DNA from 4 places in the Bacillus tequilensis genome. Region 4 is predicted to be linked to each of the others. Evidence: riboswitches for the same ligand, from Rfam matches in the RefSeq annotation. Region 4 holds a riboswitch; each other region holds the start of a gene.
The links. Region 4 has a riboswitch for thiamine pyrophosphate ahead of ylmB (N-formyl-4-amino-5-aminomethyl-2-methylpyrimidine deformylase). Riboswitches for the same ligand answer to the same signal wherever they lie in the genome.
Positions count from the first base shown of each region.

Region 1: it holds a riboswitch for thiamine pyrophosphate, as region 4 does, so the genes downstream of both, thiU (HMP/thiamine ABC transporter substrate-binding protein ThiU) here and ylmB (N-formyl-4-amino-5-aminomethyl-2-methylpyrimidine deformylase) in region 4, are expected to answer to the same signal.
Region 2: it holds a riboswitch for thiamine pyrophosphate, as region 4 does, so the genes downstream of both, tenA (thiaminase II) here and ylmB (N-formyl-4-amino-5-aminomethyl-2-methylpyrimidine deformylase) in region 4, are expected to answer to the same signal.
Region 3: it holds a riboswitch for thiamine pyrophosphate, as region 4 does, so the genes downstream of both, thiC (phosphomethylpyrimidine synthase ThiC) here and ylmB (N-formyl-4-amino-5-aminomethyl-2-methylpyrimidine deformylase) in region 4, are expected to answer to the same signal.

Region 1 is NZ_CP048852.1:1,301,767-1,308,907, forward strand. It holds gene isp (serine protease Isp) at 1-427, opposite strand, end outside; gene rsbRB (RsbT co-antagonist RsbRB) at 650-1,483, shown strand; gene thiX (HMP/thiamine ABC transporter permease ThiX) at 1,518-2,282, opposite strand; gene G4P54_RS06980 (ABC transporter ATP-binding protein) at 2,257-3,891, opposite strand; gene G4P54_RS06985 (ECF transporter S component) at 3,878-4,477, opposite strand; gene thiU (HMP/thiamine ABC transporter substrate-binding protein ThiU) at 4,479-5,081, opposite strand; TPP riboswitch at 5,180-5,292, opposite strand; gene G4P54_RS06995 (transcriptional regulator SplA domain-containing protein) at 5,597-5,734, shown strand; M-box (ykoK) riboswitch at 5,841-6,007, shown strand; gene G4P54_RS21465 (hypothetical protein) at 6,098-6,220, shown strand; gene mgtE (magnesium transporter) at 6,238-7,141, shown strand, end outside.
Region 2 is NZ_CP048852.1:1,164,357-1,171,497, reverse strand. It holds gene thiG (thiazole synthase) at 1-24, opposite strand, end outside; gene thiS (sulfur carrier protein ThiS) at 21-221, opposite strand; gene thiO (glycine oxidase ThiO) at 221-1,330, opposite strand; gene tenI (thiazole tautomerase TenI) at 1,314-1,931, opposite strand; gene tenA (thiaminase II) at 1,906-2,619, opposite strand; TPP riboswitch at 2,700-2,808, opposite strand; gene G4P54_RS06145 (monovalent cation:proton antiporter family protein) at 2,869-4,713, opposite strand; gene prpE (bis(5'-nucleosyl)-tetraphosphatase PrpE) at 4,946-5,680, shown strand; gene G4P54_RS06135 (RluA family pseudouridine synthase) at 5,693-6,592, opposite strand; gene G4P54_RS06130 (NAD kinase) at 6,607-7,141, opposite strand, start outside.
Region 3 is NZ_CP048852.1:888,173-895,313, forward strand. It holds gene spo0M (sporulation control protein Spo0M) at 1-222, opposite strand, end outside; gene G4P54_RS04690 (hypothetical protein) at 360-563, shown strand; gene G4P54_RS04695 (spore coat protein) at 581-862, opposite strand; gene G4P54_RS04700 (Type 1 glutamine amidotransferase-like domain-containing protein) at 987-1,679, shown strand; TPP riboswitch at 1,748-1,855, shown strand; gene thiC (phosphomethylpyrimidine synthase ThiC) at 1,987-3,759, shown strand; gene G4P54_RS04710 (FbpB family small basic protein) at 3,890-4,087, shown strand; gene katA (catalase KatA) at 4,112-5,563, opposite strand; gene G4P54_RS04720 (ABC transporter ATP-binding protein) at 5,968-6,735, shown strand; gene G4P54_RS04725 (aliphatic sulfonate ABC transporter substrate-binding protein) at 6,753-7,141, shown strand, end outside.
Region 4 is NZ_CP048852.1:1,510,185-1,517,325, reverse strand. It holds gene pgeF (peptidoglycan editing factor PgeF) at 1-609, opposite strand, end outside; gene G4P54_RS08060 (YlmC/YmxH family sporulation protein) at 772-1,017, opposite strand; gene ylmB (N-formyl-4-amino-5-aminomethyl-2-methylpyrimidine deformylase) at 1,095-2,381, opposite strand; TPP riboswitch at 2,466-2,567, opposite strand; gene G4P54_RS08050 (ABC transporter ATP-binding protein) at 2,580-3,371, opposite strand; gene sigG (RNA polymerase sporulation sigma factor SigG) at 3,510-4,292, opposite strand; gene sigE (RNA polymerase sporulation sigma factor SigE) at 4,432-5,151, opposite strand; gene spoIIGA (sigma-E processing peptidase SpoIIGA) at 5,214-6,143, opposite strand; gene G4P54_RS08030 (S8 family peptidase) at 6,337-7,141, opposite strand, start outside.

The DNA of each region.
Region 1 (7,141 bases), 210 kb from region 4:
CTTTTTGTTCCACAGCGTAGTTAATGCCGTTAATAATCCATTCGTACTGTCCGCTGCCGTTTTCACCGCCAAGAACCTTCACAATCAATAGGCTTGCCTCAGGCGCAACTCCGGCAATGCCGCCGTTTGAATCATTAGCAGCAATCGTTCCGGCGACGTGTGTGCCGTGTCCGTTGTAGTCGGAAATCACATCGTCCTTGCCGCCGTCATCATCCGTGAAGTTCTTTCCGCCGATGATTTGGTTCTTTAAATCAGGATGGCTTGTGTCGCAGCCCGTGTCCAATACAGCAATTTTTACATTCTTGCCTTTTACCCCTTTTGCCCACATTTCTGGCGCCTTAATCACTTTAATGCCCTCAGGAAGCTCGTTTACATCCATGATCTGCTCATTCGTCACATACGGGATCAAGCGGATTTCACCATTCATAAAAAAGCCCTCCTTTTTTATGCTTTCAAGTGGATTCAAGGGTGTTGCCTCATATTATATGAAAAAAGCAACCGTTCGGACAGAGCCATTTGAAGCATTTTGAAAAAAGAGGATACAATCCAAAGAATTAGTGATTTTCAAAATATTGGATGGCTTCAGCGTGTATGACTGGGATTCGGCTTTGAGTCAAGTTATAATAGGGTTGGAGAAAGGAGCAGTGTGATGAAACTGAATGAACAATTATATGCGTTTTTTTCAGAGCATGTAGAGCAAATGGCCGAGGAATGGATAGAAACGATGAAGGATAGTGATCCAAATTCGCTTTACGCCTTACATAATGCCACAGTGACGGAAGAATTAAAAGAGCAGGACAGGGAATTTTACCGGCATCTGAATTACATGTATGTTTTACCGGAAAAACAATTTCTCGAGGAATTTCAAGAGTGGGTCATTGAGCTGACGAATGATCAAAAGCATCTCGACACTCCAGTTCAGTACGTCATTCGGGAGTTTATGAGAAACCGTAGATTATATACGAAGTATTTTGAGCAATTCGCAGAAGAAAATGAGTCGGCGTTTGAACCGGGAGAGAAACAAAAATGGGCCGATTTGATTGTGAAAGTTTTTGATTTTACCATTTATACATTCGTCGATCACGCTGAAACGAATGCCAAACAGCAATTAAACGCTCAGAGAGAAATGATATTGGAATTAAGCTCGCCTGTCATTACACTGAGCAAATCAACAGCTCTGCTTCCGCTTGTCGGTGACATTGATACGGAGCGGGCAAAGTTTATTCTGGAAAACACGCTTCATGCCTGTGCAAAAAGACGAGTGGAGCATCTGTTGATCGATTTGTCAGGCGTTGTGGTCGTTGATACGATGGTGGCTCACCAAATTTTCAAATTGATTGAGGCGCTCAATTTGATCGGTGTCCGGTCAACTCTGTCAGGAATCAGGCCCGAAATCGCGCAAACCGCTGTACAGCTGGGGATTGATTTTTCGAACATTACAATTAAAACCAATCTTGCTCAAGCTTTAAACTATCATCAATAAGAAGAACATCCGCTATCAGTGATAGCGGATGTTTTTATGAGACAAAGCAAAAAGATACGAGAAAAGATCCTGCGAACAGCAAGAGAACGAGGCAAAAGAACAGCCAATCGCGTCTGTTCACAGTCAGTGTCCGGTAATAAGTCCGGTTTCTGCTTCCTGTAAAACCTTTCGATTCCATCGCGAGCGCCGTCCGTTCCGCTTTTCTGATAGCGCTTGCCAAAAGCGGGATGGTATACCGCTTTAACGCGCTGATTTTTTCGATGAAGCCGCTTTCCGCTGCTCCTCCTCTAATTTGATGAGCCTGCTGGATCAGCCGGACCTCATCCTTTAAGAGCGGAAGAAAACGAAAGCCTGCAATGACGCCATAAGCAAGCTTTGGTGAGAGCTTGCACTGCTGAACAAGGCTCAGCATAAATAAAATCGGATCAGTTGTAAAAACAAACATCATCGACAAGGCGGAAAAGCACAAAATACGAAACCCGAGAGAGATGCCGACAGACACATTATCGCTGTTGATCGAGATAGGGCCGGCTTGAAACAAGAAATTATCCGGAGTTGTCGGCACCTTGCCAAAAACAGCGGCTGTCCACACGCAACCGAATGCCAAAATCAAAAACGGAATCGTAAACAAGAACCATTTTTTCAATGGGATTCTGGCAGCCGTTAGGACACCCGTAATGATGATGATATAAAAACACGCAGGGGTGTACGGGTTGTAAATAAACGACAGCATGACGACACAGGAAAAAACGGCCGCCGCTTTCACTGTCGGATTAATGAGATGTAATGACTGCATCATCACGCACCTCCTCTTGATATGCCATCCATTCATATAAGAGGGGAAGAGTGAGCTTCGCTTTTTGGACAAGTGCTGTTTCCTCAGAAAATAACCGTGCTGGAGATCCGTCAAAGGCCAGGCTTGTATCGTGAAGCACGAGCACGCTGTCGGCATACGAGGAGACCAGCTCCATATCGTGTGTAATCATAAGGACAGCGGTTCCTTCTTGTTTGATCTTCTGAATCATGTCCATGCATTCAGCCGCCGTGCGGGCGTCCTGGCCAAAGGTTGGCTCGTCTAACAATAAAACCTTTACGTCATGCATGAGCATAGTCGCGACACTCAAACGCCTTTTTTGCCCTTGGCTGATCGCGAAGGGATGATGGTCAGCCAAATGTGCAAGACCGAAACGATGCAGCAGGTGCCGCGCTTTTTTCTCAGTTTCAGTGCTTGCTTTCTGGCCGAACAGCAGCTCATCATACACCGTATCGGCGACAAACTGATGTTCCGGATTTTGAAAAACAAATCCCATTCGTTTACGCAATTCATTTTCTTTATACGCTTGCAGCGGCTTATCATATAGAAAAATCTTGCCGCTTTTCGGCTTTAAAAGACGGGCGAGGACAGATAAGAGTGTGGATTTTCCAGTGCCGTTCGGGCCGACAAGCGCCGTCAAAGAGCCTTCGCACAATGAAAAGCTGATGTCTTTGAAAATCGCCTGCTGTCCTCTTGCGAACGAAAGGCAGCTGACTTCAAGCACACTCTTCCCGGAAGGAGCTTCATTTATTTCAGGATAGCCGGCAGGAAAAGGCTCATTGAACAATGATTCTTTTGATAAAGAAAACGGCATACGGAGCTTTTCCTGAAGATCACATCCTTTAGGAATCGCGATGCCCAATTCCTTTAAGGTCTTTGCTTCATGCTGAAATAGATCTTTCGTCCGGCCATCCAGCGCTTTTTTTCCTGATTTGTCCAGCACGATGGTTCTCTCAATCCAAGGCGTCCATTCATCAAGCTGGTGCTCAATGACGAGGAGGCTGAAGCCTTTTTCCCGCTGAAGCTCCTTCATCATGTGAACGAACTCCCGCGCTGAATAAGGATCTAAAAGGGAAGTCGGTTCATCTAGCATAATAAGCTCAGGCTCCATCGCTAAAATACAGGCGAGAGCCACTTTCTGCTTTTGTCCTCCTGACAGAGTGGATATCGTTTTTTCTTTTAAATCGGTAATACGCAATTTTTCTAAAACAGCATTGATTTTCTTCGTCATCTCTTCTTTCGGAATCTGCAGATTTTCCAGCCCAAAAGCGATTTCGTCCTCCACCGTCAGCATGCAAAACTGCTGATCAGGGTCCTGAAAGACGATCCCGGCACGCTGAGCAATGGATTCGGTACCTGTAACCGGCTTTTGAAACAGGGAGACATGCCCGGACTGTATGCCGTCGCAAGCCTCAGGGTAAAGGCCGTTTAAACAAAGGGCGAGCGAACTTTTTCCGCACCCGCTTGGGCCCAGCAATAAAGCGCATTCTCCTTTATGAAGTTCAAACGAAAGGTTTTGAAAAACCGGTTTCTCGTCTTCTTCATAAGAGAAGCTGAGTTTGTCAACCTTCAGGAGTTCATTAAAGGCTTGCATGTTCTGATGCCCGCTTCCGTTTCTTTTTCAGTTCCTTTCCGAGCGCCATTCCGTTTAATACACCTGTATAAGCGAGAGAGTCGCTGACAGCCTTTCCGAGAAGCCCCGCAAGCAGTGCACCGGAAATCAGACGAATCACAAGCATAATGAGAAGATAAGTTGGTGAATAGGCTGCATAGCCGGAAACAAAGAGATCGTAAATAAAGCTGGCTGCCGAAGATCCCATTCCAGCCAGCAGAAGGACAGGCAGAGAGTATGCTTTCCAGCGTGTCGCGAGAAAAACTGCCTCAGCCCCGAGACCTTGAACGATGCCGATAACGATGACCATCGGGCCAGACGGGTTTCCCAGCAGGCACTCAACGAGCGCTGCAATCATTTCAGAAACGAGCGCCGCACCCGGTTTTCGAATCATATAAGCGGCAATGACAGAAACGATAAACCAAATGCCGTAAATCGGTTCATAAGCGATTGGCCCGAACATACCGGCAAGCACGTTTCCGAAATGCGTAAATAATAAATAAACAACGGCAAAAACGATACTGATAACGGACATGATGACAATTTCTTTTACTTTCCAGCTTTTCATGTTATCCCTGCTTCCTGTTTTTTCTTGATGGACTGTTAGCCGAAAAATTCACCGTCATGGTTACGTGGTTTGTTTGCTGTTCAGCCATGCGGAAAACAGTTTCCAATGTTCTGAATACGTCATGCGCATCCCCGTCAAGCTCGCTCGCGTAATGGACACCCTGTACAAAGGTGCCTTGGGTTTTTGCGATGTCGACAGCCTTCAAAATCAATCCCATATAATCCGGCTCATTCATTGGATAAAGGGCAAATTGGCATGGCGCTTCCGCGTTCAAGCCTCGGACAGCATCTTCATTGACACGCTTATCGTCTTTGAAAAGATATGTATCTCCCTGTGTATCGCCCGGGCATCCGATGGAAAACGTGCCGTTCATAACGATGTGCTTTTCGCTGTTCGCCGCATAAAGGTAAATGGCCTTGGCAGCGTCGAAAACATGATCAATCGATCCGCGCAAGACTGTACTGATATGGTCAGTTTTCGTCCAAACCTTGGATGTATCTGTTTTTTTCAGAGCAGACTTGATCACACTGATAAAATCATCCGTCATCGGATATAAAGAGAAGCGAAAACCGGCGATTCTGCTTGTACCGCAAATATGCTCCATTTCTAAATGCCTCCTGTTTTTTAGGATGAAATAAAAAAACTGCATATCCTAAGGGAATATGCAGTCATAGATCGATTAAGCGCACAAAAAATACACCATTCGGTCAACCTGCACTTCCCCACGCTGGTATTATCCAGATCGGGTCATAAGGGATCAAAGCGCGTTTCTCCCGCGCTTTATCTCAGCCAAAACAGCACCCCTAGTGCTTTCCGTATGCAATTTTTTATTTGACATCATCATAGATGATAAGAATCATTTTGTAAACAATGAAATGATTTTTTCATATAGGGGCAGGAGAGAATGATCACATTTGGGGAAATGCTCCATATTAATTGTCAAAAAATCGCCAGCGTGCTTTAGCTTGAATTGGAATATGAAGGATACAGCGTTACTGTTAAACAAGGTGATAACCCCTAAACTTAAGCTGTTTTAGGATTTTGTCAACAATCTAAAACCCCGCTGCATGATAAGAACCTTTCTTTTGGACAATCTAATGGGAAAAGGAGGCGAAACACATGGAAAAGAAAGAGGAGCAATACATCAATCAGGCTGAATTTGTCCCTCATCCGACGAAGGAAGGAGAGTATGCTTTATTTCTTCACGAATCATATCATTTGCTCTCGGAAGATGATGAGACACAAACAACAGAATAAGGGCTTAGGCCCTTGTTTTGTTCCGTAATTGTAATGAAAGCGCATTTATACTTTTTTGAGTTGACACAGCTTGTTTTTTTCTGTAATCTCAGTGTGTCAATTCAATTAGGAACTTCGTTAGGTGAGGCTCCTGTATGGAGATACGCTGCTGCCCAAAAATGTCCAAAGACGCCAATGGGTCAACAGAAATCATCGACATAAGGTGATTTTTAATGCAGCTGGATGTTTGATCCTATGCCATACAGTGCTAAAGCTCTACGATTGAAGGCGCCCGCACGCTTTTTTGCCGTGCTTCTTTCTCCTTCAATCCCGAAGGCTTTTTTTATGCCCTTAAAATGAAGTTTACAAAAGGAGGTGCGGAGTATGGATTCTCCCCATTCGAGTCAATCTGAAGAAGTACCCATATACTATGACAGCAAGACAATTGATTACACGATGAGGAGACAATCTGCCGCACCTTCTGGCGAGGCCGGCATGTCTCCGTAGAGGAGGTACGAGTCCCGATGGTTCAAAACATGACCTATGACGAACTCATTTTACGTATCATTATTTTATTGCGAGACGGAAAAATCAGGGATTTCAGAAGCGTTATTGATGAGCTGCAGCCCTATGATATGGCGTTTATTTTTAAAGAAATGCCGGAAAAACACCACGCCCGCTATTTATCTTATTTAACTGTAGATGATATTACTGATATGATCGGGGAGCTGGAACGCGAATTTCAGCTTGTCGTCTTAAATAAAGTCGGTAAAACAAGAGCAACACTGGCGATGAACAAAATGGACAACGATGATCTCGCTCAATTGCTTGAAGAAATGGACGAAGAACTGAAAGAACAGCTTTTGTCCAGCATGGAAGCGTCAGAGTCAAAAGCTGTGCAGCTTTTGATGAATTATCCGGCTGACTCAGCGGGACGCATGATGACAAACCGGTATGTGTGGATTCCTCAGCATTATACTGTTAAAGACGCGGTCGTCAAACTGAAAAGCTTTGCTGAAATCGCTGAATCGATCAACTACTTATATGTGATCAATGAAAGCAAACAGCTGGTGGGTGTCCTTTCCTACCGTGATTTAATTCTTGGCGAACCTGAAGAAAAGGTGCAGGATTTAATGTTTACCCGCGTTATTTCAGCAGGCGCTCTTCAGGATCAGGAAGAGGTTGCCCGTCTGATAGAACGTTACGATTTCTTGGCGATTCCGATTGTGGAAGAAAACAATGTGCTTGTCGGCATTGTAACGGTCGATGATATTATCGACGTCGTCATTCGGGAAGCTGATGAGGATTATGAGAAATTTGCCGCTTCCGGTAAAGACATCACTTTTGACACAAAGGCTTACGTCGCTGCATACCGGCGTCTGCCATGGCTGATTTTACTCTTGTTTATCGGACTGATTTCCGGAAGCA
Region 2 (7,141 bases), 350 kb from region 4:
GCCCCCAATTGTTAACATGCTCATCCGCCTCCTACAAAATGGACAATTTCAATGACATCGCGATCACAAAGCTCAACCTCGTGATAATGTTCTTTGCCGATAATTTCTTTATTTCTTTCAACGATGACAATTTTATTTTCAAGCTCATAAGACGCCAGCAGGTCTTGAATGGTACCTGTGTCTTTTTCCCACTTCACGTCTTTACCGTTCAGCTGTAGCATCATATGTGAACCGCCTCCTTGCGATCAATTCGGAATGCGTGCAGCCAGTCTTGATTGACCTCTTTATTCATGATGAGATCACTGATCAAAGCACCCGTTGCCGGAGCAAGCAGAATCCCATTTCTGAAATGGCCCGCCGCAAATACAATACGGCTGTCCTCGGGGTGTCTGCCGATGTACGGTTTCCCATCCTTTGTCCCCGGCCGCAGTCCAGCCCAAAAACGATCCACCTTCATATTCTGAATGGCCGGCAGCATCGTTTTTGCTTTTTTCATAATCGATTCCAATCCGCCAAGATCCGGTGTTTCACTCCAGTCACCCGGCTTCATCGTCGCACCGACAACCAGTCTGCCGCTTTTTCTCGGTACGATATAGCAATGGTCATGGTAAAGTGTTGTTGTCAGCGGGATATCATCGTTCCACACGGACAGGCACTCCCCTTTCACAGAGAAAAATGCATGGTTCAGCCCGAGCTGTTTAAAAAGCATCCCGCTCCATACCCCGCTGGCAACCGCGACATGATCCGCCCACACGATACCCTTCGGTGTCTCAATGGACAGCGCATCACCGTCACGTTCGACATGCAGAACGGGCGTATGCTCAAAAATCTCCGCCCCGAGCGCTTTCGCTGCTTTCGCATATGCCTTGCAAACAAAATAAGGCTCTACGTGCACATCATCCTGAATAAAAGATGCTCCGAAAATGTCATCAGACGTATACGGCTCTTTATCTAACACTTCATCTTTGGTATGCCAGCTGACAGAATCCAAGTCATCCATCTTCCTCAGCCGCAGCACATCTTCTTTAGAAAACGCAAGCTTAAACATGCCGCCGTTATGCTGCCTGATATCAATACCAGATAATGTGTAAAGCTCTTCACCAAGACCTCTGTACAGACGCTGGCTGTGCAGGGCGAAATCAAAAAACGCGTCACGTTCCTCGCACTCGGCGTGGGCGCCCAGCATTCCGGCAGCAGCACTTGTTGTTCTGCCGCCTATTGTTTCGCTTTCAAACAATGCGATGCTTTTGTTTTCCTTTGCTAAATGGTAAGCAATGGCGGAACCGATTATGCCGCCTCCAATGACAACTGCATCATAATGCTTTTTCATAGCGCATCTCCTTTAGCTTACGGGAATATCGTCTGGCAGCTTCCAAAGGATCAGCAGAGGAAAATATTCCTGACATCACTGCGATGCCGTCTGCTCCTGCTTGTTTTACATCTCTTAATCTGTCCGGCGTCATTCCGCCGATCGCGATAACCGGGATGGAAAGCCGCTGTTTTATATCTGACAGCAATGACATCCCTCTGCCTTCAAGACCCTTTTTACAATCCGTTTCATACACATGGCCAAACAGCACGTAGTCTGCGTCTTCCTTTTCTGCTTGAACCGCTTCCTCAAACGAATGCACCGACCGCCCGATATGAAGGTGAGGAAATCTGGCTCTGACCTGCTTCGGCGAAAAGCTGCTGCTTGGCAGCTGCACGCGATGAATCGTGGAAAAAAGCGCAATATCCACTCGCCCATTCATGATCAGTTTTCGTTTGTCTACCCCGCCTTTAGAAATAAGCTCAAGCAGTTTCAAAATGTCAGCCGCCGTTTTTGACCGTTCCCGAATGTGAATAAAATCAACTTCATTGTGAATAGCGATCACCGCTCTTGCCAGCTCTTCAACCGGCTTGCAGTCATCCGTTATGGCGTGAAGCTCCACATTCCTCCACCTCTTCTTTTATACCGCTTTCAGACCAGCCTTCTTTTTGATAGGCCATTCCCCAAAATTGATATTCATAGTAGCTGGAAATCACAAAATTTTCTTTCATCTTGGCGCGCACTTCTTTCGTGCTGTTTTCCGCCAGCTCATTAAAACGATTGATTTGCTCTTCAACCTGCTGTTTGAACCAGTCACCGCCATATGTGCTGATCCATTTCTGATAAATCGGATGCCCTGGATCACACGTCAGCAATTTCTCCCCAACCTCGTAATACAGCCAGTAGCATGGCAGCAGGGCCGCTAAGATCTCAGCAAAATTCCCGCTCAAAACCGAACGGTACATATGGGATGTATAAGAGTATGCCGTAGGAGACGGCTTAAACGCCTTGCGCTCTTCCTCGCTGATTTCCAACAGCTCCGCAAACTCGCGATGAAGCGCCATTTCCGCCTCATATGTACCTTGGGCGTGGCTCGCCATCCGCCCCGTTGTATAAAGGTCTTTTGCATAAGCGGCACCGAATGACTGTACCTTCGCAAAATGCGTTAAATAATAAGAATCCTGAAGCACGTAGTATGTAAAACGGTCAATGGGAAGCGTTCCGTCACCGATTCCCTGAACGAACGGATGAACAAAGCTCCCCTCCCACCATTCTGAGGCTGCACTGCGGCATTCTTCTGAAAACTTCACACATCATTCCCCCTGTCTGAAAAATAAAAAACCACTCTCCCGCAAGGAAAAGTGGTTTGGAATTGGCATAGTAAAATAACACAAATACCGCTCCACTTCCCTACGCAGGTCTGAACCTGTTCAAGTTATGAGGGTCTAAAAGTCACACTTTTATCTCAGCCCTTATGAAGGACACCCCTAGTGGTTATACGAATCATATTGAATTGTTCTGCACCTCTATATTAACACGAATCCCTATTTGGTCAAGATTTATCCTTCCAATGTTTTCTTAAGATCCGTTACATACCCCCTGGATCCGGTAACAATTAAGCGGTCTCCCAGCTTCAGCCTTGTATCCCCATGAGGAACAATGCTGTCGACCCCTCTGAAAATCCTGACAAAAATGACGTCGCCTGTTAAAGGGAATTCCCGTAATATGACACCGTCGTATGTGCTGTTTTCCATATTAATTTGATACAGCGAAGACTCCTGATTCGTGAGAAGCTTCATGACACCAGGCGCTTCTATCAGCGCACGAAGCAGCGTTTTGGTCGACAGCAGAATAGAAAAAATACTGATTCCCTGCTCCTTCAGAGCTGCTTCATTCTCCGGCGATCCAACGCTGGCAATGACTCTTTCTGTACCTTTTTCTTTTGCACGTAATGCAATGTCCGTATTCATGTCTTCATTCCCTGTCGCCACCACAAGGATATCAGCATCAAAAATACCGAGCGAATCAAGGGTTTCAAGCTCATAATCAGAAATCGTTTCAACTGTAAATACTGAGTCTGACAGCTTTTCCTCAGCATTTTCCTGATAGACATGAACAACCCGCACGTCATACTCGTTCTCCGGCAACTCAAGTGTAACAGGCAAAGTCATTTGATTGGCGCCGATGAACGTAATCGTCTTTTTCTCCTCCGGCTGCTCTTCCCGTTTGTACAATTTTTTAAAACAGATCGGCGTAAAAATACTTGCAATAACGGCTACTAAAATTAGCGCGCCTGACATATTCGCACTAATCACGTGAAGCTGCTGTCCGATTGTCGCAGCGGCAATCACGAGCGAAAGCGTTGATGTCAGCAGGAAACCAGACGCGAAAATGGTTCGGTTATCATACCACCTCTTTAAGTACAGGACAGGAATGATTTTGCTGACTAACAGCGCCAGTAGCAGAAGCGGAATCATGATTAAAATGGTTTTATCTTGGAAAAGAGTCCAAATATCCAGCTTCACACCGACCATTACAAAGAAAATCGGTATTAAGAACCCGTAGCCGAATGAATCCAGCTGCTGAACAAGCTCTTTGTTTGGTGAAAGAAGGGAAACGAGAACACCCGCTAAGAAAGCGCCGAGAATATTTTCTGCCCCAAGTGATTCAGAAAGGGCAACGAGCACGATGATTAACGTGAAAATGGCACGCGTCCCGATCTGGACCGTCCCTTTTGACATAGATTGAACAAAAGAGCGATGTTTAAAGACCCGGCCGAAAAAGTAAAGCACCACTCCGGCAACAAACAGAATCATCAAGAGCCACATGTTCCCGCTGTCCTCTCCGTATAAAGAAGAAAAAACTGCAAGAAGAATCATCGTAGCCAAATCCGCAATAACAGCAACGAGCAAAATAATCTGGCCGATATTTGAATTCATGATCCGTTCTTCTTTCAGCGTTGGAACGACAACGCCTAACGAAATCGTTGAAATAATAAGCGTCATTAAAAAAGCATTTTGAATAAATCCAGCCAGGACGAACCCATAGGACAAGAGCAATGATAAAATAAAAATACCGGCAAAAATAACAGATGCCGCAGCAAACGTATGAGGCGCTTCCTTGCCGTTCGGCAAAAGCTGCTTTTTCTTTCCTTTCTCAAACGATGAAAAATCAATTTCAAGTCCGCTTAAAAACATTAAAAAGATAAATCCGAGCATCGAAAGTGTCTGGAGCCATGTATCACCCTCCACAACTAAATTAAGACCGCTTTTTCCAATAATCAGCCCCATAATGATTTCAGCAACAACAACCGGGATGCTGAGTTTAAACCGATGTAGAAGGATAGGTGTCAAAAATGCAACGATAAGTACAACAACTAAAGATGCAACAGATGTATGGGCCATAATCAGAACCTCCTTTTTTGATCAGGGTTATTCCAGTTCTCAATCAAAGAACAGAACCACATGTTTTAAAAAACATAACGCGATTTTAACAAGGGTGATGATGAAAAATAAAGCAATAAGGTCTTAATCCTGTTTAGAAAATCATTCTTCTATAATTTGCACATAAAAGCTTGTGATGACTCACAGCACTTTGCATCATAATAAATAAAACAATCAGCAAGGAGGCTACCGCATGGCTTACGATATCATCAGTGATATTCACGGCTGCTATGACGAAATGACGGCATTAATCCAAAAGCTTGGCTACACAATCAAAAATGGAGTGCCTGTCCACGCAGAAGGCAGGGTGCTTGTTTTTGCCGGAGATTTAACTGACAGAGGACCAAAATCAATAGAGGTCATCCGTTTTGTAGCCGGTGCTTACGAAAAAGGCGCAGTACGTTATGTCCCGGGAAATCATTGCAATAAGCTGTACCGCTACTTAAAAGGAAATCCGGTGAAAGTGATGCATGGGCTGGAAACAACAGCGGCAGAACTTGAAGAATTTTCTAAAGAAGAAAGAAAAGCAGTCAGCGAACAGTTTATGAAGCTGTACGAAACGGCCCCGCTTTACGACATCTTACATAACGGAGAATTAGTTGTCGCCCATGCTGGCATAAAGGCTGACGATATCGGCAAATATACCGGCAGAGTGAAAGACTTTGTGCTTTACGGCGATGTGACGGGCGAAACGTATCCGGACGGCAGGCCTGTCAGACGTGATTGGGCAGCCGCCTATAACGGAAAGGCTTGGGTGGTATACGGTCATACGCCTGTAAAAGAGCCTCGAAAGGTTAATCGGACCATCAATATTGATACAGGCTGCGTGTTCGGAAATAAACTGACAGGCTTTCGTTTTCCAGAAATAGAGACCGTTTCCGTCCCAAGCACCCTTCCTTATGACGAATCGAGATTTCGCCCCATATAAAAAAGGAGAGAATCATGGATTCTCTCCTTTTATCAGTTCTTTCAAATCTTGAGGCAGCGCAGCATGAAATGTCATGTTCTTCTGTGTCAGCGGATGGATAAACGAAAGGCGCTCGCTGTGCAGGGCCTGCCGGCCGATTGCCCGTCTCGTCCCGCCATACAGTGTATCACCGCACAGCGGGTGTCCGAGGTAGCTCATATGCACGCGAATTTGGTGGGTCCTGCCTGTCTCAAGCTGCAATGTCACCGAGGTCATATCATCGGTTGCGCGTGTAACATAAAAATGAGTAACCGCTTTCTGGCCATCCGGTGTCACCATCCGTTCAATAATACTGTCAGGATGTCTGCCAATCGGAGCATCGACTGTTCCCTCCGCCTGCGCCATCCGCCCGTGAACGACTGCCGCATACCGGCGTTTCACAAGTCCGTTTTTCTGCGCTGACGATAAAATGGAATGAGCAAAGCGGTGCTTGGCAACAAGCATAACACCTGATGTATCCCGGTCTAGCCGAGTGACAAGGTGCACCGTTGCCCGCACTCCGTTTTTTTGATAATGATGGATAAGTCCATTCGCAATGCTGCCGGAAGGATGTTCTCTTGAAGGGATGGAAGATACGTACGGCTGTTTGTTTATCACAAGCACATGATCATCCTCATAAAGGATATCGAGCGGAACAGGCTCTGCCAATAGCGTCTCGCTCACCTGTTCCTCAGGAAACTTCACAACAAGAAGATCTCCCTCTCTCAAAACGTATTTGACCGTCACATGCTCACCATTGATCAGCAGGTCTCCCCCGCCAAACTTGATATCGGTCAGCAGACGTTTCGAAATTCCCAGTTCACCGGCATATTCTTTTACAGTCATCCCGTCTTCAGCGGAAGTCATGTTCTTTTTGATATAAAAATGCTCCACGATACGTCCTCTTTCTATTCACCTTTTCCGATAAACGAATCCTGGACTCTTTTCCAAAATGGAAACGGACGGAATCGCGCAAATCTCACATTTTCAGATGCCACCTGGCAGCGAATCGATTTGACATCTTTATGAAGAAGAGTTAAATGATCAATCGTCACTTGAAAGTCAACTTCGTTTCTCGGCTTAATCATGCAATCATGATGCGAGGGGAGAAGCAGCGGCGATCCGACCGTCCGGAATACGCGGTTATTAATAGAAGCCATTTCCGCAAGCTGGATCGCTCTGATAGACGGATGAATAATCGCTCCGCCCAGCGCCTTATTGTAGGCTGTGCTGCCGGATGGCGTTGACAGGCAGAGACCGTCGCCCCGGAAGGTTTCAAAAAGCTGCCCCTTGATTTCCACATCAGCCACAAGGCTTCCTTCTATGCTTTTAATCGTGCATTCATTTAATGCTAAATATCTTTCTTCCCGCTCATTTTCGTGATAGGTCACAATCACTTCAAGCAGCGGATATTCAACTGTATGATACGGTGTTTTTGCAATC
Region 3 (7,141 bases), 620 kb from region 4:
GATTGTAGCGTATTTCCGGTGCTCTTCATCATCTTTTACAATGACGTACCGTGTATTAAGCTGTAAATCAATATAGCGGATGTCCTGAGAGATTTTCCCGCCTTTGACATGGACAGTTCCTCTTACTTCTTCTCCTGGATAGTATGCGTCTTTCTCTAAAATTGTATCTACTTTTGCGGCACCGATTCCTGCACTTGCCGCAAGCTTTTTAAAAAATGACATGTTAGATTTCCCCTTTTTCTTTTTTTCAACAGATATACGTAAGAAGGAGGAAAAAAGATTCATTTGATTCATACTTTTTTCCTATTATTTGTCCGCTTTCGGACAGACTAAGAATAATATGGAAAGCAAAGGAGCGGATTGAATTGGATAAAGAACGTATGGTTGCTGATGAATTACACAGAATGTTTTTGGCCGGTGAGCTGCAAATTACGGTAGAGGAGGATATAAACAATATTTCTGAAAGACTGAGAAACGGCGATCTCAATTTAGAGCGATTAAGCGGTGAAGACGCGTTTATAAAAGAAACGGTAAATGAGGCTTTAAGAAGAGTGGAGCAATAAAATAAAGAGACGGTGTCTCAAGACATCGTCTTTTTTGTATGACTTTGTTCCAGTTCTCTGCAAGATAAAAGCGAATCGATTTGAAATTGTTTATCTATGAGCCACCCTTTTTCCAAGAGGAATTCTGACAGTTCACCATGCAGATGGGCAGCTGCATCTAATTGATCATGCAACGCTGTTCTAAGGCCCGGGTTTGCGGTTTCTTTTATTGCGGCAGTATACTTTTTAATGCTGGTTTTGATTGTTGTTAAGCAATCAAGAACTGTTACAGGTATGATCTGGCCTGAGAAATCGTTCAATGGCTTCATCTCCTATTAATGTCAGGTGGACTTTATTTTGTAGATTCCCCTGTTCAGAAAGGATTTACCCTGCATTTATACAAAATGCTATAATGAACAACAAATGTTTCCAGGGGGTAGGATGATGAGACAGATTATTGCGATGGGCGGCGGAGGGTTTTCGATGGAGCCGGACCATTTGTCACTCGATCAATATATCATCAATCAATCAGAGCGGAAGTCGCCTCGTATTTGTTTTTTGCCGACGGCGAGCGGTGATTCTCAAAATTATGTGCAGCGGTTTTATACTGCATTTCAATCACTAGATTGTGTGCCGTCTCATTTGTCATTGTTTAAGCCGCCGTCAACAGATTTAATTTCTTTTCTTATGGAAAAGGACGTGATTTATGTCGGCGGGGGAAATACGCGGAATATGCTTGTGTTGTGGAAGGAGTGGGGGCTGGATCTCATCCTCAGAGAAGCATGGAAGAACGATGTCATTTTAGCTGGAGTAAGTGCCGGTGCGATCTGCTGGTTTGAAGAAGGTGTGACGGATTCCGCCGGGCCGCTGACCAGTATGAAAAGTTTAGGGTTTTTGCAAGGGAGCTTTTGTCCTCACTATGACGGCGAAAAGGATCGAAGACCGATATACCACCAGCTGATAGCTAACGGGTTTTTGTGCGATGGCTATGCGGCGGACGATGGAGCAGCTCTGCATTTCATAGATGATCAGCTGTTTCAGGCAGTGAGTTCAAGACTGGTTGCAAAGGCATATCGGGTGATGATGGGTGAACATGAAATCATGGAAACCCCGCTGCCGGTCAAATATTTGGGTTGAATTAGCTGAATATTTTATAAATTCCTCTTTTTATTCGAATGCTTTTATGTTAAGATGAGTCCGAAATCAATAGTTACTGGGGGTGCCCGCTTTCGGGCTGAGAGAGAAGGTAAGCTTCTTAACCCTTTGGACCTGATCTGGTTCGTACCAGCGTGGGGAAGTAGAGGAATTGCTTTTATTATTGTCGTGCTGGGCAATAATATGTTACTTTCTGACTGTAACCGGGTTCATTCATTTGAATCCGGTTTTTTGTGCTGGTTATGGGCTTGATTTTGTCCTTTCAAACGAAGAGAGGGGAAGGATAAGTATGCAAAACAATTCAGTGCAGCAAGCCAATATTTCCATTATGTCGAGTTTTTCGGGGAGCAAGAAAGTATATGTGGAGGGTTCAACTTCGGACATCCAAGTGCCGATGAGGGAGATCGAATTGAGTCCGACGACAGGATCGTTCGGTGAAGAGAAAAACGCGCCTGTGCGTGTCTATGATACAAGCGGGCCGTACACAGATCCTGATGTGACGATTAATATTGAAGAAGGATTAAAGCCGCTCCGGCAAAAGTGGATCAATGAGCGCGGCGATGTTGAAGAATATGAAGGCCGAGCTATAAAACCAGAAGATAACGGTTATAAAAAGGCAAATCCAAATATAAGCTATCCAGGGCTGCAGCGGAAGCCGCTGCGGGCGAAAGAGGGCCAAAATGTCACTCAAATGCACTATGCCAGAAAAGGCATCATTACGCCTGAGATGGAGTTTATCGCAATACGTGAGCATGTGTCTCCCGAATTTGTAAGAGACGAGGTAGCCAGCGGCCGGGCGATCATTCCTTCAAATATTAATCATCCTGAAAGTGAACCGATGATTATCGGCCGGAATTTTCATGTGAAGATTAATGCGAATATCGGGAATTCAGCAGTTACGTCATCTATCGAAGAAGAAGTCGAAAAAATGACGTGGGCCATCCGCTGGGGAGCGGATACGATGATGGATCTTTCTACCGGAAAAGACATTCATACGACGCGTGAATGGATTATCCGCAATTGCCCTGTGCCTGTGGGAACGGTTCCGATTTATCAGGCGCTTGAAAAAGTAAACGGCGTAGCGGAGGATTTAACGTGGGAGATTTATCGCGATACGCTGATCGAGCAGGCAGAGCAGGGAGTGGATTATTTTACGATTCACGCGGGTGTTTTGCTGCGGTACGTGCCATTAACCGCCAAACGGACAACGGGAATCGTGTCACGCGGAGGAGCGATTATGGCTCAGTGGTGTCTGGCTCATCATCAGGAAAGCTTTTTATACACTCATTTTGAAGAAATCTGTGAAATCATGAAAACGTATGATATTGCGTTTTCTCTTGGAGATGGGCTTCGCCCCGGATCAATTGCAGATGCTAACGACGAGGCGCAGTTTGCTGAATTAGAGACTCTTGGAGAACTGACGCAAATTGCCTGGAAGCATGATGTTCAGGTGATGATTGAGGGTCCTGGACATGTTCCGATGCATAAAATCAAAGAGAACGTCGATAAACAAATGGACATTTGCAAAGAAGCGCCTTTTTACACATTGGGACCGCTGACGACAGATATTGCGCCGGGATATGACCATATTACTTCAGCGATCGGAGCGGCGATGATCGGCTGGTATGGGACAGCGATGCTTTGTTATGTAACGCCAAAGGAGCATTTGGGGCTGCCAAACCGTGATGATGTTCGTGAAGGAGTCATTACATATAAAATTGCTGCGCACGCTGCGGACCTTGCAAAAGGGCATACCGGAGCGCAAATCCGAGATGATGCGTTATCAAAAGCCCGCTTTGAATTCCGCTGGCGGGACCAGTTTCATTTGTCTCTTGATCCGGAAAGAGCGCTTGAATATCATGATGAAACCCTCCCGGCAGAAGGAGCTAAAACCGCTCACTTCTGTTCCATGTGCGGACCGAAGTTCTGCAGCATGAGAATTTCTCAGGATATTCGGGATTATGCGAAGGCTAAAAAGCTGAGTGACTCGGATGCGATCCAAGAGGGGATGAAAGAAAAAGCCGAAGAATTTGTGAATCAAGGCAGCCGGCTGTATACATAATAGATTGACAGGCGAAATGGATTGCGTTTTAATAGATCTAATCTACATTTCCAGCATATGCCGATCGGGACACCGAAGGCTCTTATCTTTTAGATAAGGGCCTTTTTGTATGAAAAAGGAGGGAACAGTGATGGGAATCAAAAAAGAGAAGGGGAGAAAACGATTCAAGAAGCGAAAAACATACGGAAATCAGATTTTGCCGCTGGAGCTTCTGATCGAAAAAAACAAACGAGAGATTATGAACAGTGCGGAGCTCATGGAGGAAATTTATATGAAGATTGATGAGAAGCATACGGCAGTGCGTAACAAGTATAAAAAAACCCGCTAATGACAGCGGGTTTTTGCATCTCTATTAAGCATCTTTTTTAATCGGCAATCCAAGGCCTTCAGCCACGCGTTTTCCGTATTCGGGGTCCGCTTTGTAGAAGTGCTCGATTTGGCGAAGTTTGATTTCTTCTTTTTCTACAGGCTTCATAGCGTTCACGATATTTTCAACAAGGCGGGCGCGCTCATCTTCGCTCATTAAACGATAGAGATCGCCGGCTTGTGTGTAGTGGTCGTTGTGATCGTAGCTTACGCTGTCAGCGATTCCTTGTACTGGATATGCTGCTTGTTTATCCTCAGGTGACTCTTTCGGACCGCCGAAGCTGTTAGGTTCGTAATAAACTGATCCGCCGCCATTGTTGTCAAAGCGCATTTGTCCGTCACGCTGATAGTTGTTCACTTCGTTGCGTGCGCGGTTGATTGGCAGCGCTTGGTGGTTTGCGCCGACACGATAGCGGTGTGCATCATGATAAGCAAACAGCCGGCCTTGCAGCATTTTATCCGGAGAAACATCAATACCGGGCACGAGTGTTCCAGGTGAGAATGTCGCTTGTTCTACTTCTGCAAAGTAGTTTTCTGGATTTCTGTCTAGAACCATGCGTCCGACTTCGATTAACGGATAGTCTTTTTGGGACCACACTTTTGTGACATCAAACGGATCGAAGCGATACGTATTTGCATCTTCTAAAGGCATGATTTGCACATATAGTTTCCATGCAGGGAAGTCACCGTTTTCGATTGCGTTGAAAAGGTCTTCTGTATGGTAATCGGGGTTTTCACCGGCGATTTTTGCCGCCGTATTGACATCAAGGTTTTTCACGCCTTGTTCTGTTTTAAAGTGATATTTAATCCAGACGCCTTCGCCTTCAGCATTTGTCCATTTGAATGTATGGCTTCCGAAGCCGTGCATGTGGCGAAGTGTCGCAGGAATTCCGCGATCAGACATCAGAATTGTCACTTGGTGCAGTGATTCTGGTGAAAGGGACCAGAAATCCCATACAGCTGTAGGGTTTTTCAAGTGTGTTTTTGGATCTCTTTTTTGTGTATGGATGAAATCAGGGAACTTAATCGCATCGCGGATGAAGAATACCGGTGTATTGTTCCCGACGATGTCGTAGTTTCCTTCTTCAGTATAAAATTTAACAGAAAATCCGCGCGGATCGCGAACTGTGTCAGCCGAGCCAAGTTCACCGGCAACTGTTGAGAAACGGACGAACAACGGTGTGCGTTTGCCGACTTCAGATAGGAAAGCGGCTTTCGTGTATTTTGTTATATCGTTTGTCACTTCAAAATATCCGTGAGCGCCTGCGCCTTTGGCGTGAACAACACGTTCTGGAACACGTTCTCGATTGAAATGGGCTAATTTTTCAAGTAAGTGTACATCTTGAATTAAAGTGGGTCCGCGAGAACCGGCAGTCATCGAATTTTGATTATCTCCAACCGGAGCACCCCAGCTAGTTGTCAGTTTATTTGAACTCATGTGATCACCTCTTGGAATTTATAAAAATATAATATCATCTCTAATTAAAAAGTCAATATTATTTTATAATTATTATAAAATAGTTATCTCTATTAAGCGATATATAGTATTGAAAATCTTGATAAACCCTTGTTATATCAGCTTATGACGAAGAATAAAGTTTTTTGAAGTAATATTTTTTCTTCTCTATTTGCGAAACAAGAAGAGTAAGTGATAAACAAGGATACAAAAAACTCACTAAAAAAAAGAGTTGACATATCGGAATAATTTGAATTAACATGATATTCAAACAAAAAACAAATGGGCAGCTGATCGGACCGCCGAAGGCTCTCATCTCTACAAGAACAGAGATGGGGGCCTTTTTGTTTTTTAGAAGGCGGGTTGGCAGAAAGAGAGGGATAAAAGTGGCTGTAACCATCAGTATCAAAGAAAAGGCATTTGATCAAGAGGGCCGCAAAACAACGGTCTTAGAGAACATTCAATTATCAATCGCACCAGGTGAATTTCTAACAGTCATTGGACCGAGCGGGTGCGGGAAAAGCACGTTGTTAAAGATTATTGCAGGGCTTGATTCTGATTATGACGGGAGTGTTGAGATTAACGGACGAAGCGTAACAGCTCCGGGTATTCGGCAAGGATTTATTTTTCAGGAGCACCGCCTCTTTCCATGGCTGACGGTAGAGCAAAATATTGCCGCCGATTTGAACTTGAAAGATCCAAAAGTCAAACAGAAGGTGGACGAATTGATCGGGATTGTCAGATTAAAAGGGTCGGAGAAAGCATACCCCCGTGAGCTGTCAGGCGGTATGTCACAAAGAGTCGCTATCGCACGGGCCCTTCTGCGGGAGCCTGAGGTGCTGCTTTTAGATGAACCATTTGGCGCGCTCGACGCTTTTACAAGAAAACACTTGCAAGACGTGCTGCTGGATATATGGCGGAGGAAAAAAACAACTATGATTCTCGTCACTCATGATATAGATGAATCTGTTTATTTAGGAAATGAGCTTGCAATTCTTAAAGCAAAGCCAGGAAACATCCATAAGCTGATGCCCATCCATTTGGCGTATCCGCGAAACAGAACAACTCCGGATTTCCAAGCGATCAGACAGAAAGTGCTGTCGGAATTCGAGAAAACAGAAGATTTGGAGTACGCTGAAGGATCAGGGATATAGAAAGGGCGGAAGCAGAAATGAAAAAAGGACTTATTGTATTGATTACTGCTTTATTTCTGCTGGCAGGCTGCGGAGCAAATGGAGCCAGCGGTGATCACAAACCATTGAAAAAAATTCGAATCGGTATTCAGCAAAGCTTGAGCCCGCTTTTGATTGCGAAAGAAAAAGGTTGGTTTGAGGATGCATTTGATAAAGACGGCATCAAAGTGAAATGGGTGGAGTTTCAAAGCGGTCCGCCCCAATTTGAAGGCCTTGCGGCAGACAAACTTGATTTTTCTCAAGTCGGCAATTCGCCTGTGATCGCAGGTCAGGCGGCAGGCATTGATTTTAAAGAAATTGGTTTATCTCAGGATGGGTTGAAAGCGAATGGCATCCTTGTGAATCAAAACAGCGGCATTCAGGACGT
Region 4 (7,141 bases):
TGCCCGGACAGCATCCATAACACGGTCGTCTACTGTATAGCATGCCCCGCTGATAGACGGCCCAATAACTGCATGAATATCTGAGAGATTTGACCCTTCCTTCTCAGTCCATTGCTTCACCATTTCTCTGCCAATCTGTTTGACGGTGCCTTTCCACCCGGCATGGGCGACCCCGACAAGCGATTTAACCGGATCATAAAAGAAAAGAGGCACACAATCAGCAAAGCATAATGCCAAGAACACATTTTTTTCATTTGTGTAAAGCCCGTCCGTTGCTTTTAGAGCCGTGTGATACTCACGTGCGCCTTTTCCACTATCCCTCTGCGTCACTTTCTGAACGCGGTTATCATGTGTCTGATCAGCAAATACCCAAGACTGCAAATCAATATTAAACATATCGGCAATATATTCGCGATTTTTAACTACATCTGCATCTTTGTCATGAACGTGCAATCCCGTATTTAACGATTCAAAAGGCTTTTGGCTGACACCGCCGTTTTTTGTCGTAAATCCGGCAATGACTTCCCTATTGTTTTGATTCGTTTTTGTCCAGTCTTGTATCATGAGTGTCGAGGGTGTGGTAAGACTGAATGGGTGATATGTATTCATGATGATCCAACCTTTCGACAAACATTTAAAAAAGCGAAATTTCCCACTTATTTTACCACATCTTTCTGCATTCGTTGAGCGCCGATTTACATATTTCTAAAATGAAATGTGCCGGAAGAATCGAGACTTCCGGCAATTTCCAATCGGCAGCAAACAAGCAGGTTATGTATGCGGTTCATTTAATCGGACCAAGATGACATCTTCCCCGATTTTTACTATATTTCGCCATGGAATGACCAATTCCTCTTCTTTTCCAAAAAATCCGAGAATTTTCCCATTTCCCCCTAGTATGATCGCCTGAATTTTTCCAGTGGTCACATTGATATCAATATCACCAATACTTCCAAGCTTTTTTCCGTTTGAGACATTGACGACATCCTTCACCTGAAATTCTGAAATGCTGATCATTCCATCACGTCCCTTTCCCGTCCTTTTGTTCAAGTATATGAACGGGCAGGCTGAACCTTGTCAGCAAGAAGAAATTTTCATGGCCGCTGTTCTTTTTTACTGCTGCACCAGCTGATGATAAAATCAAGTATGATTTTTGTATACTCTACCAGGTGCTCAATCGCTACCTTCTCGTTCACGGAGTGTGCATTGTGCAGATCGCCAGGGCCGTATATCACGCATGGAATACCGGCATCATACAGCCATCCGCCATCTGTAACCGATTGAGAAACGTCAATAATTGGACACTCCCGTTTCACTTTCTCATGGGAGGCAGTAAGCGCTAAGACGCCCGGGTAGCCATGATCAACTTCCAGTGACGGAAAAATTTCTCCCCTGTCTTCAATTATAGAGGAGCCTCCCCACCTGAAGACAGGGCGGTTTTCCCTAAGCCAAATGTCACTGTCACTCAGCCGATTGATGTAATCTTCTATTTCCGCAGCCACTTGGTCATGGGTTTCATTCGGATAAAAATGGACTGTGATCCACAGCCGGCATTCATCCGCTATAAAAGCCGCATGTCTGCCGCCTTCTATAACAGCCGGGTTAATTGTATTTGTGCCCGGTGTAAAGCCGGGATAACTTTTCATAATGGACCAGTGGCGTTCAAGTTCACCGAGCCCCGCAATGATTTTCGCCATTTTTTCAATTGCGCTTGCTCCGAATGTTCCTCCGCCTGCATGAATCATATTCCGTCTCGTTCCATCATGAAATGTTTGACTGCTTTTAATTTCAATCCAGCCTGTAATGACACCGCCTTGGCCTTGAATATGCATATCGCTCGTATCCGCGACAATTGCAAAATCAGCGTTGTAGCCCCTCTTGCAGCATTCAAGCGTGCCGGCTTCTCCAACTTCCTCCCCGATAACCGATTGCAGAATCAGATCACCGGGAAGTTCAATGCCAGCTTCACGAATCAGTTTGACAGCAAACAGCACACACGCCATCCCGCCTTTCATATCAGAAGCGCCTCGCCCGATTAAGAGACCGTTTTTTTCAATTGGATGGAACGGGGCATGCTCCCATTCTTCATCCTCTTTTACCTCTGCCACATCTACGTGACCATTGATGATCAGGCTATGATAATCTGCTGAGCCAGTTCCCTTTAGGCGGCCTACAACATTGGGATCTCCAGGGTACACATCCCATTTGTCGATCAAGAATCCTAATTTATTTAAAAATCCCGAAATCCATGACTGAATCCCCTCTGTATTTCTTGCAGGAGGAGCAGGTGTTTGATAAGAAATCAGCGTTTTAGCCAGCTGAATAAGCTCCTCCTTTTGTTCTTCCACTTTTTTGAGCAAAGAGTCTATTTGTTGATCCAATCGAATCCGCTCCTATTTCTAAAAATAAAAAGCCGTTTCACATGTTGTGAAACGGCTTAATCAAAACAAACAGAGTCCTTTGTACTCTGCTTTTCACCGCTTCCCTCCGCTGGCATGATCCAGATCAGGTCATAAGGGTTGAGACACTGTCTCTCTCAGCTTCGCAAAGCACCCCTAGGATGAATCGATATGTGTTTGTCAGGCATTTATCGGCTCGGCTCTTGTTAAAAACGGCCGATCCCGGTTCCATAATACATGGATTGGCGTATCAAAAAAAGCAGAAAGTATGTGATCAGTAAGCATTTTCTTTATTTCCCCTGATCTAAAGACCTCTCCCTGTTTTAGCAAAAGGGCTTTGTCAAAGACCGGCAAAATTTCTTCCGCATGATGTGTCACATAAAGGATCGATGGCGCATTTTCTTTGTTTGCAATGTATGTAATCGTATCTAACAGTTTTTCCCGGGCAATAAAGTCCAAACCTGTGACTGGTTCGTCAAGTATCAGCAGCTCTGGATCAGCCATTAGCGCTCTTGCGATCAAAGCTCTTTGTTTTTCTCCTTGAGACAGGGTTTCATAGCGGCGGTCGGCGTATTCAATCGCTCCCAAGTCCTCTAACAAACCAATCGCTTTTTCCCTCGTTTCCGCACTTGGTGTTTCATATAATCCTATCGAAGCGTAAGCTCCGCTCAAAGCAATTTCAAATGCTGAGTCTGCGGGATAAAATTTTTGCTGAAGAGCCGCAGAGACGAGGCCGATTTTCCGTCTGAGTTTCTCCCCAAGCTCCGTTTTGCCAAATTCATGGCCAAGCACCTGCATCTCGCCTGCTGTTGGAAAATAATAAGAACAAAGCATATTTAACAGTGCTGTTTTTCCAGCGCCATTCAGCCCGTAAAGCACCCAATTTTCCTTTTCTTTCACCTTCCAATCAATATCCTTTAATATCCATTTCCCATTTCGTTTTAGTGAGACATTGTCTAGCTGCAAAATCATCTTGAGTTACTCCTTTTATAATTGTTTTAATTTTCGTAAAACTCTGTATGGACTAGGATACCTCATTTTTCCCAAAACGTAAACCGCCCGAAATCAATAGAAAAGCCTTTAAAACAAAAATGTTTTAAAGGCTTTTCATTATTGATGAATGTTCTTATTCATTTGTTTGATAGCCGCTTTTTCAAGCCTGGACACTTGCGCTTGGGAAATACCGATTTCTTCGGCTACTTCCATTTGTGTTTTCCCTTGGAAGAATCGCTTTCTCAAAATCATTTTTTCCCTCTCGTTCAGCCTTCTCATGCCCTCTTTTAAAGCAAGCTCTTCAATCCATTGTGAATCTTTATTGCGCTCATCGCTGATTTGGTCCATCACATAAATCGGGTCTCCGCCGTCGTTATAGATCGGTTCAAATAAAGAGACCGGATCCTGGATGGCATCAAGCGCAAATACGATTTCCTCATGCGGTACTTCAAGAACTTTTGCGATGTCTTCGGCAGTCGGCTCCTTGCTTGTCTCACTAATTAACCGCTCTCTGACCTGAAGTGCCTTGTAAGCGATATCTCGGAGTGATCTTGAGACGCGGATCGGGTTATTATCGCGCAGATACCTGCGGATCTCGCCGATAATCATAGGTACAGCGTATGTTGAAAACTTCACATTGTGGCTTAGATCAAAATTATCAATGGATTTCATTAGTCCGATACAGCCGACCTGAAATAAGTCATCAACATACTCTCCTCTGTTATTAAATCTTTGAATGACACTTAAGACAAGACGCAAGTTCCCGTTTACAAGCTTTTCTCTTGCTGAATCATCACCTTCATCCTGCAGCTGCCGAAACAGCTTTCTCATCTCTTCATTCTTGAGTACTGGTAACTTGGAGGTATCAACCCCGCAGATTTCGACTTTATTTCTCGACACTTTTTTCCCTCCCTACAGGAGCTGCTGTACAACGTTAAGTATCTCCTCGGGTGGGAAAAATATGCACTGCACTCAGACCGAAAAATAATCGAAATTGGGAAATCCCTGTAAAATAAAGGGGTTCTAACCATAAAAATTTTTACACCATTTTGTTGAACTCTTTTCTCAATCTTTTTATAATTCTTTTTTCCAAACGCGAAATATAGGATTGAGAAATTCCCATCATATCTGCTACATCCTTTTGGGTTTTTTCTTCTTCGCCGACTAGCCCAAACCGCAGCTCCATGATTTGCTTTTCTCTTTCATTGAGCTGTTCAAGCGCTTTTTTCAAAAGCTTTTTATCTACGTTAGCTTCTATGTCCTTTGTGATAATGTCGTCGTCAGTGCCGAGCACATCAGAAAGCAAAAGCTCATTTCCGTCCCAATCAATATTTAGCGGCTCATCAAAGGAAACCTCTGAGCGTATTTTGTTGTTTCTCCTTAAATACATCAGGATTTCGTTTTCTATACAGCGGGAGGCATAGGTCGCCAGCTTGATTTTCTTTTCTGGATTGAACGTATTTACAGCTTTGATTAATCCGATGGTGCCGATGCTGATTAAATCCTCTATATTGATTCCCGTATTTTCAAATTTACGGGCGATATAAACAACCAGACGCAGATTGCGTTCAATCAAAATGGCGCGAGCCGCCTGATCGCCGTTTGGGAGCTTCGCTAACAGTACCTGCTCCTCATCCTTAGATAATGGCGGCGGCAGGGCTTCACTCCCGCCTATGTAATAAACTTCATCACTTTTCAGCCCCAGTTTCATCAGCAGCTTATACCAGAGGTGCGTCAATCGCAATTTCAGTTTTTTCATCTTCCTCTCCCTTCTAAATGTCACGCCGTTTGAGTATGATAAGTAACGGACATTTGCGAACTTTATGAAACGTGTTTGATGGCCTTGCCCGAAAGCATTTTCGGATGAATAATCGCATCAAATTCTCCATCTGCCGATAGCTTTGTTGCGCTGATGCCAATTAAACATTTATCTGCAGAAATCATTTCTTCTTTTGTCATAATCGTTACGTGATCCGGTTTTATGCATAATAAAAATTGATTTTGCTGACCTACTCCCCTGTACGGAATCAGCCTCATTTTATCTAAAAAGCGAAACGAATCATCGAGCTGTTGGATGGCTTCCAATGGATCTGTGTTTTTGATGATCATCGTTTCTGCTGCTCCGAATATCGGCTCCAGCTTATCAATGTAAATAATCATAACCGGCGTTTTTGTAAGAGGATCGTACAGCTGATTACCGGAATCAATCAGCCCTCTGACATGAAGTGTTTGGCCTCCCAAATCCGCCTGTACGCTGACTCGTTCCTCATATTGAATGTTTTTTGTTTCAATATCATCAATTCTTCTTTTAGAAAAAAACCATAACGCCGGGAAGCCAGCAACAATAAACAACCAGCTGATTGGGTCTCCAAATCCGGTTTGATTCGTCATCATAACACCATTGCGCACGATCGAATTTGACTGCAGCAAAGAATGGGCTCCAATCATTCCTCCCCCCATTAAAAAAGTGGCAAAATAAAAGGAAAACAAATTTTGAAAGAAATAACGGAATCTCTTAAAGCCAAATGTCACCATCACAATAACAACTGAAAAAGCCAGCTTGCCTGCCGGGTGTTCAACGATCGGCGAAAAAGGAGTAAACATCAAAAGGACAATACTGGAACCGATGAACGCTCCGCCTATCAGTCTTCTTTTTTTCACATGCCGTTTTAAAATAAATGCCGTGAGCAAAAGCAAAAGTGCATCAAAACAAAAGTTTAACAGCCAAATGACATCTAAATAGATTTTCACATCTGACTCCCTTCTTTCTCGCGTCACGCTGTTCCTCTTCTTATTTCATAAGTATAAAGCAAGCTCTGTGGGAAAGTCTGTCAATTAATGTTGAGAGATAAATACAATTTTTAAGGGATATCTGCTTAATTTGTCGAGGAAATAAATGAGAGTATATATGAAAAAGCTGCCTGTGGCGGCAGCTTTTTCATACTTACTTTTTAGTATTGATATAAAGTTTTCCATTCGCTGTTTTTCTCGTTTCATTTCCATAAGCATCACGTGCAATCACTTCTACTTTTGCTCCGTTTGCATTAATAGAAGATGTGGCTGTCCAATAGCCTTCATATCTCCCTGGAGACACTTCTCTCAGCGGGAGCTCGGTGGCGTTTTGCACATTCGCTCTTGCATTTGTCAGCGGCAGGCGAATGACAAATGTTGCATCCAAATCTTCAGCGCTTGAGAAAGCGATTTTCACAGATTCACCGGCTTTTAAGGTTTTGTCCTCCCCAGGAATCAAGCCGGAAATGACGGGCTGGTCAAAGTTAACGTCAATGACAGCCTTTTTCGTCGTTTTGTTGCCGGCTAAGTCAGAGGCAGTCACCTTGACTTCATTGGTTCCGTTCTCCAAGAGAATACGGGCTGAGTATGAACCATCTGTAACTGTCGCTTTTTTGCCGTTCACCTTGACTTCTTTCAGGTGTTTATCTGATACAGACCCTTTGACAGTCAGTGTTTCTTTATTTGTTTTTTCGCCATCCTTTGGATTGTCCAGCGTCACTTCAGGTTTGTCTTGATCAAGCGTGACTGTGACTGGACTGGAGGCATCCGTAGTCCCGTTGTCTGTTGATGCAGCGGCCGTCAGCTCATTTTCACCCTTGCTGAGTGATATGTCTGCCTGGAACGTTCCATCCTCAGCAGCTTTCGTTTCTCCTGCTTCTTTCTTTCCATTATAAAGGTGTACCGTTGTGCCAGGAGAGGCTTTTCCTTTTACCGTAACATTCTCTTTATTTGTGTAT